4 regions of the Paenibacillus sp. Marseille-Q7038 genome follow, and region 4 is predicted to be linked to each of the others. Evidence: riboswitches for the same ligand, from Rfam matches in the RefSeq annotation. Region 4 holds a riboswitch; each other region holds the start of a gene.
What was found. Region 4 has a riboswitch for thiamine pyrophosphate ahead of ACWPWY_RS17300 (ABC transporter substrate-binding protein). Riboswitches for the same ligand answer to the same signal wherever they lie in the genome.
Positions count from the first base shown of each region.

Region 1 (3,436 bases), on a different contig from region 4:
ACCTGAAGCTTTCGCGAGCCTTGCAATTCGTATAGCTTCCTCGGCGGTTTTTGCACCCGCTGTATTAGGCAATAATGTATACTTCATGAGATCGAGCTGATCTAGAAAATGAGGTTCGTTTTTCTTATCTAAATTGAGTCTTCGTACTGCAAACGTAAGAATCTCTGTTTCTGAAATTTCAACTGCCTTTCCCTGTACATCCAGATTCTCAAATTTACCTGTTCCGAGCAATAGCCGAGAATAAAAATTATATTTACCGATCGTTAACATCATTATCCCCCTCCTACAAAATGTACAATTTCGATATGGTCTCCATCTTTTAATAATGTGTTTGTATGCATATCTTTCGTCAAAATTTGTTCGTTACATTCAATGACTACGGTCTTTACGCCAAGGTCTAGTGACTCCAGCAAATCTTTGACACTTAATTGATCCTCATCTATTTGCATGTGCTGTCCGTTTACTTTTAGTTTCAATGAATTCCGCTCCTCTCTTTTATAATCCGGCTTGCTGAAAAGGAACTGATACCGATCTCATCTTCCGTTTCTCCAGATAACAAGCGGCTCATCGTCTCTCCTGTGACTGCACTAAGTAAAATACCATTGCGATAATGACCTACTGCAAGATACAAGCCTTGAACTTCAGAATAAGCTCCTATGTAGGGTAGTCCATCTATTGTTTGTGGCCTTAGGCCCGCCCATGTGTGCAGAAAAGAAGCTTCACCTATATCAGGAATCCAGCCTGCTGCTTTATGTAAAAGGGTATTCAGGCCAGAGACACTTACTTTATTATCATTTCCGTAAGGAATACTCGTGGCACCGATCCAAATTTCCTGATTTGGTTTGGGAACAATGTAAACATCAGGAGTATAGATCGTATAGCGCAAAGTTTCACTATTCATTGATAGGGCTATCATTTCGCCTTTTACAGGATAGATATTCAGTTCAATGTTGATAGTCCCTAGAATTCTATTGCTGCCAAGTCCTGCCGCAACCACCACTTTATCTGCTGTATAAATACCTTGATTCGTCTCTACTCCGGTAACACGGTCATTTTCGAGTAGTAGTCTTGAAACGGAGCAGTCATCGATAAAAGTAGCTCCTTTCTTTTGTGCACCTTTGATATAAGCTTTGGTTAACTCGGCAGGTAGCAGTTGATGTTCTTGGGAATAAAATAAAGCACCTTCTGCTTTCCCCGTGATTTTTGGAATTTCATTTTGTAGTTTGATCTTGTCCCACCAGTGTCCCTGCTTTGTCTGATCTATGGTTTTTGAGAATTTTTCTTCTTGGTACCTATCTTCCATAAAAGGTACGACAAAGCCATTATCGTTGATGGCTACGTTGACTTCACTGTGTAGCTTTAGATCATCAATTAATGGTCCCATAAGCTGCTGGCTGCGCTGCGCCCATCTCCTAATTTCCTCTGATGAAAAATGTTCAAGCCCTGCTGCAAGCATCCCCGCTGCATGACCAGAAGCTCCATTCGCCTGATGAGCACCTTCAAGCTGTATTACGTCCATTCCGTCACATGACAAGTAATAAGCTATAGCGGATCCGATGACACCGCCTCCAATAACAAGCACTTCCGCATTCCGTTTGTTTTCCTGATCTAATCTGTTTAAAGTCAATTATCTTCCCCTCCATCCCTTGCCCGCTATTTGATATCCCCATACTTATCTAATTCTTTTCTATACCTATAGACAGCTTCCAGCGGATCTTCCGACTGTAATACTCCTGAAATTACGGCAATCCCACTTGCCCCCGCCCACATCAGTTCTTCAACCCGCGAAGGTGTAATTCCACCAATGGCGATCACAGGCAGGTTAATCACTTCACAAATCTCCTGAAGGGAAGCAAGTGTTCTGGGGGGCAGCCCTGGTTTACTATGAGAAGGGTACATATGTCCGTAAAAAACATAATCTGCTCCCTTTTTTTCAGCAATCTTCGCTTCTTCCAGTGAATGGACAGAGACACCAAGTCTTATAGCTCGTTTCGTTGATGCCTTAGGCTTCACTTCTTTTCTCACTTCTTTTCTGTGCAATGAAGTTTTCAAAGCGTGGCTTATTTCTTGCACTCCCACATGGAGAGCTCCTGTTTTGTAGGCAAGCGCAAGCTCTTGGTGACGGTTTAGGGTCAACTTATTCATAGGAATCTTTAGCTCTACCACATGTTGTACGATCTTCTCCATTTCTTCGTAACTACTTTCCTTCTTCCGAAGATGAAATGAAGTGATATACGGCCAAATCTCCACAAAATGGTTTAGTTCTACTAAATCATGACTCATCTGCTGAGAAGAAATCACATGAAATTCAATAGATTTTGTTGACAATTCTCTTTCTCCTCCATCCTGATGTGCCGAGAGTATGATTTAAAATGAACGCAAAAAAACCACTCCTCGTAAGGAGTGGTTTGGTTAGGCGGAATTGAAAATGAGCATTCGCTAAAGTGATATAAAGCAACAAGGAAGGATTTTCTCTCCCTCTTAGCATCAACTTAGCCATATACTGTATTCAATACGTCAAAACTCATACTAGCACAAGCTGCTAGCCCACTTCCCTACGCTGGTTCTAACCAGATCAGGTTCAAAGGGTCTGGAAATATATCCATCTCAGCCGACAAGCGGCCCCCCTAGTGATTCGTCGATATAAAGTTACGTTCAGATGCTCATTCTATCACAAATGAGAAAATTTGTAAAAGAGAGACTCATTAGCATATGACTACGCTTCTTGAGACCATTCCTCCACATTCCAAGTCTTAGTTACCCAATCTTCGTAGAAATCAGGTTCGTGAGATACAAGAATCACAGTACCTTTAAATTCTTTTAGCGCGCGTTTCAACTCTTCTTTAGCCACAACGTCTAAGTGATTCGTAGGCTCATCAAATAGAATCCAGTTCGTTTCGCGCATCATTAATTTACATAGCCGTACTTTAGCCTGTTCTCCACCGCTCAGCATATTTAGAGGTCTTGTGATGTGTTCATTTTTAAGACCGCAGCGAGCAAGATGTGCCCGTACTTCATGCTGATTCAGATGAGAGAACTCATTCCATACATCATCGATTGGTGTGATTTTCTCAGGACGAACTTCCTGTTCGAAATAAGAAGGGAACAAAAAGTCACCAAGGTACGTTTTACCGCTATATGCCGGAATTTTACCAAGAATTGTCTTAAGCAACGTTGATTTACCTACACCATTACAGCCGACAATAGCAATTTTTTCCCCACGCTCAATCGTCATCGTCATCTTCGGAAGGAGTGGGCGGTCATAACCAATTTCAAAATCGATTCCTTCAAATACCGTTTTACCACTGGCTCTAGCTTCTTTAAATCCGAATATAGGCTTCGCAGCTTCTTCTGGGCGATCAATTCGTTCTAGACGATCTAGTTGTTTCTCACGGCTCTTCGCTCGGCCTGACGTTGAATATCTCGCTTTATTACG
Region 1 is NZ_CBCOOM010000001.1:2,278,500-2,281,935, forward strand. It holds gene ACWPWY_RS10765 (HisA/HisF-related TIM barrel protein) at 1-270, opposite strand, end outside; gene thiS (sulfur carrier protein ThiS) at 273-476, opposite strand; gene thiO (glycine oxidase ThiO) at 473-1,627, opposite strand; gene ACWPWY_RS10780 (thiamine phosphate synthase) at 1,654-2,328, opposite strand; TPP riboswitch at 2,536-2,639, opposite strand; gene ACWPWY_RS10785 (ABC-F family ATP-binding cassette domain-containing protein) at 2,717-3,436, opposite strand, start outside.
Region 1: another riboswitch for thiamine pyrophosphate. It lies ahead of ACWPWY_RS10780 (thiamine phosphate synthase); the one in region 4 lies ahead of ACWPWY_RS17300 (ABC transporter substrate-binding protein).

Region 2 (3,436 bases), on a different contig from region 4:
GAGCGGTCGAACGGGCACTCGATATTCTGCTCACTTTTACAGGTCAGACGGACCTTGGGCTAACCGAAATATCCAGTAAGATTGGATTACATAAAAGTACGGTGCATCGACTGTTGTCGACTCTGGAGGAGAGAGGGTTTGTTATCCGTAATCCTGCTACCGAGAAATATCGGCTGGGGATTCGGATATGGGAACTCGCTGCGCATATGTCGCAGAGTGATGATCCCGCCGTGCTGTTGCTTCCTGCAATGGAGCAGTTGCGCGATAATCTAGGAGAGACCGTTAGTTTATATTTAAGAGATGGCAGCGAACGTATTCGTGTTCAAGCTGTGCAGAGCAACCAGGCGATTCGCCGAGTCGCTCCTGTAGGAGTCAGACTTCCTTTGTCTGTAGGAGCCTCGAGCAAAGTACTTGTCGCTTTTGCTCCAATGGAAGAGCAGGAACAATTAATCAGGGAGTTTGATCCTCAGATTCCTTTTGACAAAGAAACCTATTTAGCGCAGCTCCAAGAGATTAAAGCTTTGGGTTTTGCTACAAGTTATGAAGAAAGAGAGCCGGGAGCAGCTGCCGTTTCTGCCCCGATCTTTGACCGTAAAGGGAATGTGGCAGCGGCTTTATCCGTCTCGGGACCTGTCAGCAGATTATCTCAGGAAACACTGCATGAATATGGACCTGTGCTTGTTAAAGCAGCAGCTCAGATGGGGCTTATGTTGAGATAATAGCAGGGCTCAAGAGTGCTCATGCTGGAATTTGTAAATAATAGGTTGTATTTCTTATTTTTATGAGATAACCTAATAGAGACCGTTCTTTAAAAGAGCGGCAGTGATCTATCATTACAACGTAATATCAACTTACTAGGGGAGCCCGAAAGGCCGGGCTGAGATGGTGTCGCAAGATACCGGACTCTTTGCACCTGATCTGGATCATACCAGCGTAGGGAAGTAATTGGCGATAACATTAGGAGCTTATTCGATTCCATCCAAATATAGGTAGCTTATTTGATTTCAGGTGCCGTGTGATAACACTGCCCCGAAGTTCGCCTGTGTAAATATGGAGAGAGTAGGAACAAACTATTGTATAGAAGCCGATTCCCCTAGGGAATCGGCTTTTTTTATTGTCGTACACTTCTTTTGCAGCAAAGGTTCATGTGATTCTTTGACAGGGGCGGTAAGCCACTTTGAAGGAGGATGAAAACGATGAAATTGCAGCAACAAGCCAGTACCGAGCGTAGTAAAGCTGAGGATGTTACAGAAGGAATGGGGAGTGAATCGATGTACATTCCTTTTCCTGCAAGCCGTAAAGTGTACAAGAAAGGATCTCGGCCTGATCTTGCTGTTCCGGAACGCGAGATAGAGCTGAGTCCCACACATACCCCGCAAGGGGTAGAGATCAATGAACCTTTTCGTGTCTATGATACGAGTGGACCGATGGGGGATGCCGATTATGAAGCTGATATTACGAAAGGACTTCCTGCATTTCGGCATGAGTGGATTAGGGAGCGCGGGGATGTTGAGTATTATGAAGGACGGACCGTGAAACCGGAGGACAATGGACTACGGTCGGAACGAAGTGTTCTGCAAGAAGCTGAAGTTTTTCCAGGAGAATCTAGAAGGCCGCTTCGAGCAAAATTGGGGCAGAATGTGACGCAGCTGCATTATGCCCGCCAGGGAATCGTTACTCCGGAGATGGAGTTTGCTGCCATTCGTGAAGGGCTGGAACCTGAATTTGTGCGCGAAGAAATTGCCAGTGGACGAGCGATTCTACCGTCCAATATTAATCATCCGGAAACTGAGCCGATGATGATCGGAAGAAATTTTCTCGTGAAAATCAATGCAAACATTGGTAACTCCGCTGTTTCTTCCTCTATTCAGGAAGAGGTAGAGAAAATGACGTGGGCGGTACGCTGGGGCGCCGACACTGTGATGGATTTATCAACCGGCCGTAACATTCATACCACGCGGGAGTGGATTATCCGTAACTCCCCTGTTCCTATTGGAACCGTGCCTTTATATCAGGCGCTCGAAAAGGTGAATGGAGAAGCAGATCAGCTAAGCTGGGAAGTGTACCGGGATACCCTGATTGAGCAGGCAGAACAAGGTGTGGACTATTTTACGATCCATGCTGGGGTCCTGCTTAGATACATTCCGATGACTGCCACACGAATGACAGGAATTGTATCCCGAGGCGGTTCGATTATGGCAGCTTGGTGCTTAGCCCATCACAAGGAGAATTTTTTATACACTCATTTCGAAGACATATGCGAGATTATGAAGACCTATGATGTTGCCTTCTCGCTGGGTGATGGACTTCGTCCGGGAAGTATATATGATGCAAATGATGAGGCACAGATGGCAGAACTTGCTACACTGGGGGAACTCACGCAAATCGCGTGGAAGCATGATATCCAGGTGATGATCGAGGGACCGGGTCATGTACCTATGCACAAAATTAAAGAAAATGTAGATCTTCAAATGGAAATTTGTAAGGAGGCGCCTTTTTACACTCTTGGACCCCTGACGACCGATATTGCACCGGGTTATGATCATATCACTTCTGCTATTGGTGCTGCGATGATTGGTTGGTTTGGTACTTCGATGCTTTGTTATGTTACGCCGAAAGAGCATCTGGGTCTGCCGGATAAAAATGATGTTCGTGAAGGAGTCATTGCTTATAAGATTGCTGCACATGCAGCGGATTTGGCGAAGGGTCATATAGGAGCACAGCGGCGTGATGATGCTTTATCCAAAGCGCGGTTCGAATTCCGCTGGAGGGACCAGTTCCATCTTTCCCTCGATCCAGAGCGGGCGCTGTCTTATCATGATGAGACTTTACCTGCCGAGGGGGCAAAGACGGCTCATTTTTGTTCGATGTGTGGACCGAAGTTCTGTAGTATGCGTATTACCCAGGATATTCGAAATTTTGCCGCTAAAAAGGGAGTAAGTGAAGCGGAAGCCGTTCATGCTGGAATGCAGGAGAAAGCAGCGGAGTACCGAGATAAGCGGCCCTCTGGATCGTCTTTTGATATAGATCCTTCGTAACATTAGAAAGTTATCTAATATATGAAGTATTACTCTTTTTTGTATAAATGATGATACGGGAGAACAAAATAGGGTATCTGAATGATCAGAAATGAAGGAGGCCCTATCCTATGTATTTTTACAAAGAAGATTTAATTAATGTTATTGTGCCGGACAAGCCCGACCCAGCAGCTGCTAAAGTAATTCAGGAAACGCTTGGCGGACAATTTGGTGAAATGCGTACGATGATGCAGTATTTTTTTCAGAGCAGTAACTTTCGGGGAAAAGCAACTCAGTATCGTGATTTACTTCGCGGTGTATTTCTTGAGGAGATCGCCCATGTGGAGCTTGTTCAGCAAACCATTAACCAACTGCTAAGCGGGAGCGGAGAAGAGGTTCCTGGTAATGCTGGAGTGGAT
Region 2 is NZ_CBCOOM010000001.1:3,400,489-3,403,924, reverse strand. It holds gene ACWPWY_RS16150 (IclR family transcriptional regulator) at 1-719, shown strand, start outside; TPP riboswitch at 847-957, shown strand; gene thiC (phosphomethylpyrimidine synthase ThiC) at 1,257-3,038, shown strand; gene ACWPWY_RS16140 (manganese catalase family protein) at 3,149-3,436, shown strand, end outside.
Region 2: another riboswitch for thiamine pyrophosphate. It lies ahead of thiC (phosphomethylpyrimidine synthase ThiC); the one in region 4 lies ahead of ACWPWY_RS17300 (ABC transporter substrate-binding protein).

Region 3 (3,436 bases), on a different contig from region 4:
ATTGAACGAGATATTAATGTGGTTCGTCACAAGGATGGACATGTGGTGGAAATACTCGCTACTTTGGCGCCTATTATTATCCATGATCATAAAGTCGGTTTTTATCTAATTGCGAAAGATATGACAGAAGAGAAGCGGCTTATTATTGAAAAAGAAGCGGCGGAAAGAACGAACAAAGCAAAAAGTGAGTTTTTAGCTATGATGAGTCATGAGATACGAACTCCGATGAATGGTGTAATTGGAATGACAGATTTACTTGTGGAGACGGAGCTATCTGATGAACAAATGCAGTATGCATCCATCATTAAGCAGAGTGGGGAAGCGCTCCTTACGATCATTAATGATATTCTTGATTTCTCTAAAGTCGAATCTGGAAGAATGGAACTATCGATTGAACCGATGCAGTTAAACTCGATTCTTTCTGATGTCTACTATCTAAATCTGCCAAGGGCTAAGAATAAAGATTTGCATGTAGAAATATCAGTCGATGAGAGTATTCCTGATAAGCTGATGGGCGATGGTAATAAGCTGAGACAAGTTTTAATTAATCTGCTCAGTAATGCGATTAAATTTACACAGAAGGGTACCATTTCTTTATCTGCCAAAAAAATCGACCAAGACGATGATGAAGTGTGTCTTGAATTCGAAGTGTTGGACACGGGTATTGGCATTCCGGAAAGTAAAGCAGAAAGGCTTTTCGAACCTTTTTACCAAGTGGATCATTACATGACAAGACAAATCGAAGGAACGGGACTCGGTCTTGCGATCAGTAAGAAGATGGTAGAACTGATGGGCGGAGAGATCAGATATGAGCCTAGAAGGTACCAATCGGGTTCACGTTTTGTGTTTACTGCTTACTTTTCTCTGCAGACCAACCTCGAATTGATCGAGGACAGACATAATCAAAGATACGATGATGAAATAGATAGTGGACTGCGTATTCTTGTCGTAGAAGATAATGAGGTTAATCAGATCGTCCTTGTTAAAATGATGAATAAATTAGGTTACAAGGCTATTGTTGTTCCTAACGGAAAAGAAGCATTGAAAGCTTGTTTGGAAGATTCCTATGATATCGTGTTTATGGATATTCAAATGCCGATCATGGATGGAGTGGAATCTACACGCCTGATTCGTGAACAGCTAGCAGAGGATAGTCCTTATATTGTGGCTGTAACGGCACATGCAATAAAAGGAGATCGGGAGAAGTACATGTCTTTGGGCATGGATGAATATATAAGCAAGCCATTAAGTATGAATTCAATATCTGAGGTTATCGAGAAGTTCAGAACCCTACGACTGACGTAAGGTCCCCTGGTGGTATTTCATCTTCTGAATCTATAATTCTGATTCGAAATACAGGGGGGCTTTAACATGTCAGGCAGTTTCTTCTGCATGCATCCGTCAGAAGGCTCGTGGAACCCGTACTTCTATGCCTACTACTATAAGCAATGGAAAGACTATGAGATGGCCTACCACGAACATCGCTGGACTGAGATTATGTATGTGATTCAAGGAGGATGTACCATTGATGTGAAGTGCAAGGATGGACATCGTGAATTGATCATGCTGCGTAAAGGCGAGTTTATTATTTTGGACGCAGATGTCTCGCATAGACTCATCGTAGAGCCGGAAGTTGCCTGCCGGATGCTAAATGTGGAGTTTGGTTTTGAAGAAGGAGACACTTCATTTGATTCGTCAGTGAAATCGTTATTGGCAGAAGAAAAGGCCTTATCCGATTTTGTGAAATCTCCTTTTGAGTACATGGTCCTCTCCGATCCGGAAGAGGTATATTATGTGCTCAAAAGTCTGGTGTTGGAGCTGGACCGGCAACCGGTAGGACAGAAAAATACGATGACGGATCTGTTGTTTTTACAACTGTTTGTACGTATTGCAAGGCTCCGCGAAGAAGTGGTAATGACAAGAGAACCGAGTGCAGAAGGTTATGTCAAACGATGTATTCTCTACATGCATCAGAATTATGATCGCAATATTCAAATTAAGGATTTAGCGGCGGAAGTCCGTCTTCATCCGGGATATCTACAGCGAATATTTAAGATAAGCACATCCCAGACGCTGACAGAATATCTGACTGGGATTCGGATGGAAAAAGCCAAAATGCTGCTTCAGCAGACAGACATACCTATATACGAACTATGTGACTATGTAGGGGTCAGCAGCAGTCAGTATTTTCATACTCTGTTTAAAAAACATACCGGACTCACTCCTAGTACCTACAGAGAACAGACGGAGCGCAGATCTTGGTGACTTTGTAGAAGTAATTGCCAATTAAGCATATTTCATGTACATTGTAACTAACTTAAAAAGCACGAACGGGAGCTTGATGAAGTCAGGCTGAGAGAGCGGCCTTATGCCGCTGACCGTAGATCTGATCTGGGTAATGCCAGCGTAGAGAACGAATATCGCGAATCGTATGTAGGAACAAATGTGATGCATGAATGCAGAAGCAGCCAGCTGAACGAAATGATGTGAGGTAACTCTCCAAGCCATTGCTGCCGACCAAGTGTACCCTTTGTTTTTTAGATGCGAATACAGATGCGTCCTTACCTGGCCTGCCCGAATTGGGGAGGCTTTTTTTGATATTCTAAGGAGGAATTGTACATGTTGCAGACAAAAGGCCGTAGTTCAGAGTCAGGGCGCAAAGGACTTACATTAACCGATATTCTAGTTACGATTGTGCTTGCTGTTGTATTTGGGATCATTTATAAAATATGGGGACCTACTTATGATCTAGTCAAACCGTTTGGACTCCATGCGGAACAAATGATTTACGGCATGTGGTTTATGGCAGGGACCTTTGCTTTTCTCGTCATTCGTAAACCAGGTGTTGCCCTTCTAGCAGAGATTGCGGCATCGACCGTAAGTGCATTTTTAGGAAGTGAGTGGGGGATCTCTACGCTGATCTATGGCGCGGTACAAGGACTCGGAGCTGAACTTATTTTTGCGCTGTTTTTCTATCGAAAAGTAAATGTATGGATTACGTCACTTGCTGCTATCGGATCAGCGGCCGGCTCCCTAATCCTTGATTTTGGATATGGTTATATCGATTCATTGCAAACGTGGAGTTATGCGTTGCTTATTGGGCTAAGATTAGCCGGAAGTATTTTGTTAGCTGGTATTGTTGCTTATTCACTGTATAAAGCTTTGGAAATAACGGGGGTAACGAAATCTTTAAGAAAAACGACGAAAGAAGATATGGAGGCACTGCACTAATGTGTCCTTCTATAACAGGTCCGATGGAGGACAAAGCTTTGCAGACACAGGAGAAAGCATACGTTACTCAGCAGTCAGTAGCAGTAGCTATTGACGATCTGCGTCTGAAGTTTCCCGGAGAATCTCAGATTTGGTTCAACAAATTATCTTTAACTATAAATCAAGGGGAGAAAGTGTTACTGCTTGGTGCTAGTGGCAGCGGAAA
Region 3 is NZ_CBCOOM010000001.1:3,179,115-3,182,550, reverse strand. It holds gene ACWPWY_RS15145 (PAS domain S-box protein) at 1-1,305, shown strand, start outside; gene ACWPWY_RS15140 (AraC family transcriptional regulator) at 1,372-2,265, shown strand; TPP riboswitch at 2,321-2,430, shown strand; gene ACWPWY_RS15135 (ECF transporter S component) at 2,620-3,231, shown strand; gene ACWPWY_RS15130 (ABC transporter ATP-binding protein) at 3,255-3,436, shown strand, end outside.
Region 3: another riboswitch for thiamine pyrophosphate. It lies ahead of ACWPWY_RS15135 (ECF transporter S component); the one in region 4 lies ahead of ACWPWY_RS17300 (ABC transporter substrate-binding protein).

Region 4 (3,436 bases):
TCTCCCTTCCGAACCGTAAGTGAAATATCCTTAAGAACCTGCAGGTTTTTCTTCTTCTCACGGAAGGAGAGAGCGATCTCTCTGACTTCTAGAGCGGGTACATTCATGTGTGGTTATCTCCTTTCTATTCCGAGAATGATTGTTTTATTTGCTGACTCCTGCAGAAATATTACTTCGTATTCGCTCCCCGCCAGCGGACAAGTATCTTCTCCAGTAGAGCGATGATCGCAAATAGGACCAGACTTAACAGGACGATGATTGCCATTGCAACAAAAACCCGGTCGGTACGGTAGGCAGATTTTTGAAGCATCATATAATAACCGATACCGCGATCCGTTCCAATCCACTCCGCAATCACGGCACCCATAACACTATAAGTAGCGGCAATTTTTACACCGGAAAAAACGGAAGGGAGCGCATGCGGAACTTCTAATTTTCGGAAAATTTGCGCTTTGCTTGCTCCGGCCATTCGCATGTAGTTCATCATTCCCCGATCTGTCTGCGTCAGTCCATCCATGGTGGATACGGCAACAGGGAAGAAGCAAACCAGCGTAATGACAATGATTTTGGGAAGGAGTCCAAAGCCAAACCAGATCATGAGCAGAGGAGCAAGGGCAATCGTCGGAATATTCTGACTAAGAATAAGCAGCGGATATAAAGCCGATTTCAAAAATGGGACAAGATGAAGTAGCATCGCCGTGAGGAGTCCAACGCTTGTACCAATCAAGAACCCAAGCAAAGTCAGCTGCGCCGTCGCCCAGGTATGCTCGGTGAGACTTGCAGCCTGTGCAATTGCTTCTTTCGTTATATCGGCAGGACTCGGCAGAATCCACTTCTCAATATGAAAAAGCGGCACGGCAATTTGCCACACCGCTAAGAAGAGGATGACTGCCGTAAGAGGCGGCCATACGCTTTTCCACCAAGAACTCATGGGCGATATTTCTCCGTAAGACCTTCCATACTGATTCCGCTAGGATAATGAGCGATCTTAATCTGAGAGATCACACTTGGACTACCTGCTTCAATCAGTACTTCATGCATTTGGCGGACCACCTCAAGCAGCTCAGGAAGTTCTCCTTCGAGTGTGGTTTCGAGCGGATTAACCTGATATGTAAGTCCGGACTGTTGAATGACCTCAATCGCCTTATCTACATAAGGAATGGAATCTTCTCCATTCGGTGTTTTCGGTATGACCTGAATGCTGAGTAGTGTTTTTGCCATGGTGAATCACCTTCTCTTTCCTTCATAAGTGGTAATAACCAAATTATTCAGTTGGTAAAAATTCATTTGTGTATGCTTTTTCTACTTCCAGCGGCTGATCGAGAAGCCCATGCTCTACCATCCAGTCAGAGTAGTTCTGCCATACTTCTGCCTTTTGCTCGCCCCAGCGAGAAGCATCATCCTGATATTTTGGGCTCAGCCATTTCTGACTGGCCAGCACAAGATCTTCATCGAGATCGGGAACAGCTGCGCTTAGAATACCGGCTGCCTCTTCTGGATGTTCAATCGCATACTCGTAACCTTTGGTGGTTGCACGCATAAATGCTTTTACAAGTTCAGGGTCTTCGTTAATTGTTTTTTCATTGGAGATCAGAACCGGTGTATAGTAATCAAGCTTCTCGGAGTAATCTTTGACATAAAACATATCAATAGCCTCACCGCGCAGCTCAGCTTCAATTCCGGTCCAACCATAGAAGATCCATGCAAAATCAATGTCACGCTTGATCGCTGTAAAGAAATCCGCATCGCCCATGTTCACATTAGACACCTTATCTACATCGCCGCCTTCGAGACTCATAATGGTATCAAGAACGGCAGAATCGATCGGGGAGCCCCAGCCGCCATAAGTTTTACCTTCAAAATCTTTAGGTGACTTGATGTTTCGATCAGCTGGAGCAGCAAAACCTGATGTATTATGCTGAATGACTGCTGCGATGGACACAATAGGTACGCCTTGGGTACGAGCCTGAGTCACACCTTCCTGATAACTTACTCCAAAAGGCACTTCACCAGAAGCGACCATAGTATCTGCACCTGCTTGTCCAGGTTGAATAATCTCGACGTTCAATCCTTCTTCTTGATAAAATCCTTGATCTACCGCAGCATACAGCCCGGTATGATTCGTGTTTGGAGTCCAATCGAGTACCACTTTGATATCACGAAGTGATTCATCCCCTGCTGCTCCATCTGTCCCGTTCTGCTCTCCTGAAGTGCCATTTCCGGCATTTCCACAGGCCGTGACGATGGTGAGTATGGCAAGCAGTATGAAAGTACCTAATTTTCTCTGCAATGTTTCCCTCTCCTTTAGATGTCTTAGATTCCTTTAGAATGCACCTGTAAGCTACTTTTTCATCATAAAAAAAAGCATCCCGGATCGGGATGCTCTTGTACGTAAGGGAACGGGTATATTTCTACATGAAGTAGAAAGCCCTAATATATTTCTCCATTCCTACGCTGGCATTATCCAGATCAGGTTACAGGGTACGTATCTGCACGTTATTCACGGATACTATCTCAGCCGGCTTAACCAGCACCCCTTGAGTACATTATAAAGTTAAGGTGTTACAACCATGTATTATAGTCTTATATAACAGGCATGTCCAGATAATAGAAACAAGCAGAACCGATTCATTGCATAAAAAGGTTGCGAATAGGGGAATGCTACATTATAATAATGCCAACTAAAAATCGGTTAAAATGCCAGTGAAGAGATTCCAACTCGGAGGCATTTTCGTTAAGGGAATATGGATATCCCCTAAGTTAATCGGCACCGCCCGTTACCGCGGAACCAAAGTGATTGAAATGTGCACGGATCCGTATTCATTTCAATAAATTGGGTGGCACCGCGAGCATATAGAGCGCTCCTCGTCCCAAGGGATGAGGGCGCTCTTTGTCTTTTTTTATAAAATAACGACAGGGATGTGAGCGGTATGCTGGATATGAACTGGATACGAGAGCATGCAGATGAGGTAGAGGAAGTTGCAAGGCTGAAGAATATGAGCCTATCGGTAAAAGAACTTATAAAAACAGATGACAGAAGAAGAGAACTCATTACTAAAGTAGAGAAGCTGCGCGGGCAGCGGAATAAAGGATCGCAAAAAGTAGGCCAGTTCATGAAAGAAGGACGAAAGGAAGAAGCCGAGCAGCTGAGGATAGAGATTAGAGAGCTGGGCGTTAGTATTGAACAAATAGACAAGGAATTGTCTGAGACTGAGAAAGAGTATGAAAGACAGATGATGCTCGTTCCGAATATCGTCTCGAAGGACACCCCGATCGGGAAATCGGATGAAGACAATGTACTCGTGCGGAAAGTGGGTGAAGTAAGAGTAAGGGATTTTACCATCAAGGATCATATGCAGCTCGGGGAAATGCACGATCTGTTTGATGTCCCTCGCGGAGTGAAAGTCGGCGGTTCGAGAAGTTATTATTTAAAAGG
Region 4 is NZ_CBCOOM010000002.1:46,639-50,074, reverse strand. It holds gene ACWPWY_RS17315 (ABC transporter ATP-binding protein) at 1-107, opposite strand, end outside; gene ACWPWY_RS17310 (ABC transporter permease) at 170-931, opposite strand; gene ACWPWY_RS17305 (thiamine-binding protein) at 928-1,221, opposite strand; gene ACWPWY_RS17300 (ABC transporter substrate-binding protein) at 1,265-2,290, opposite strand; TPP riboswitch at 2,430-2,548, opposite strand; gene serS (serine--tRNA ligase) at 2,931-3,436, shown strand, end outside.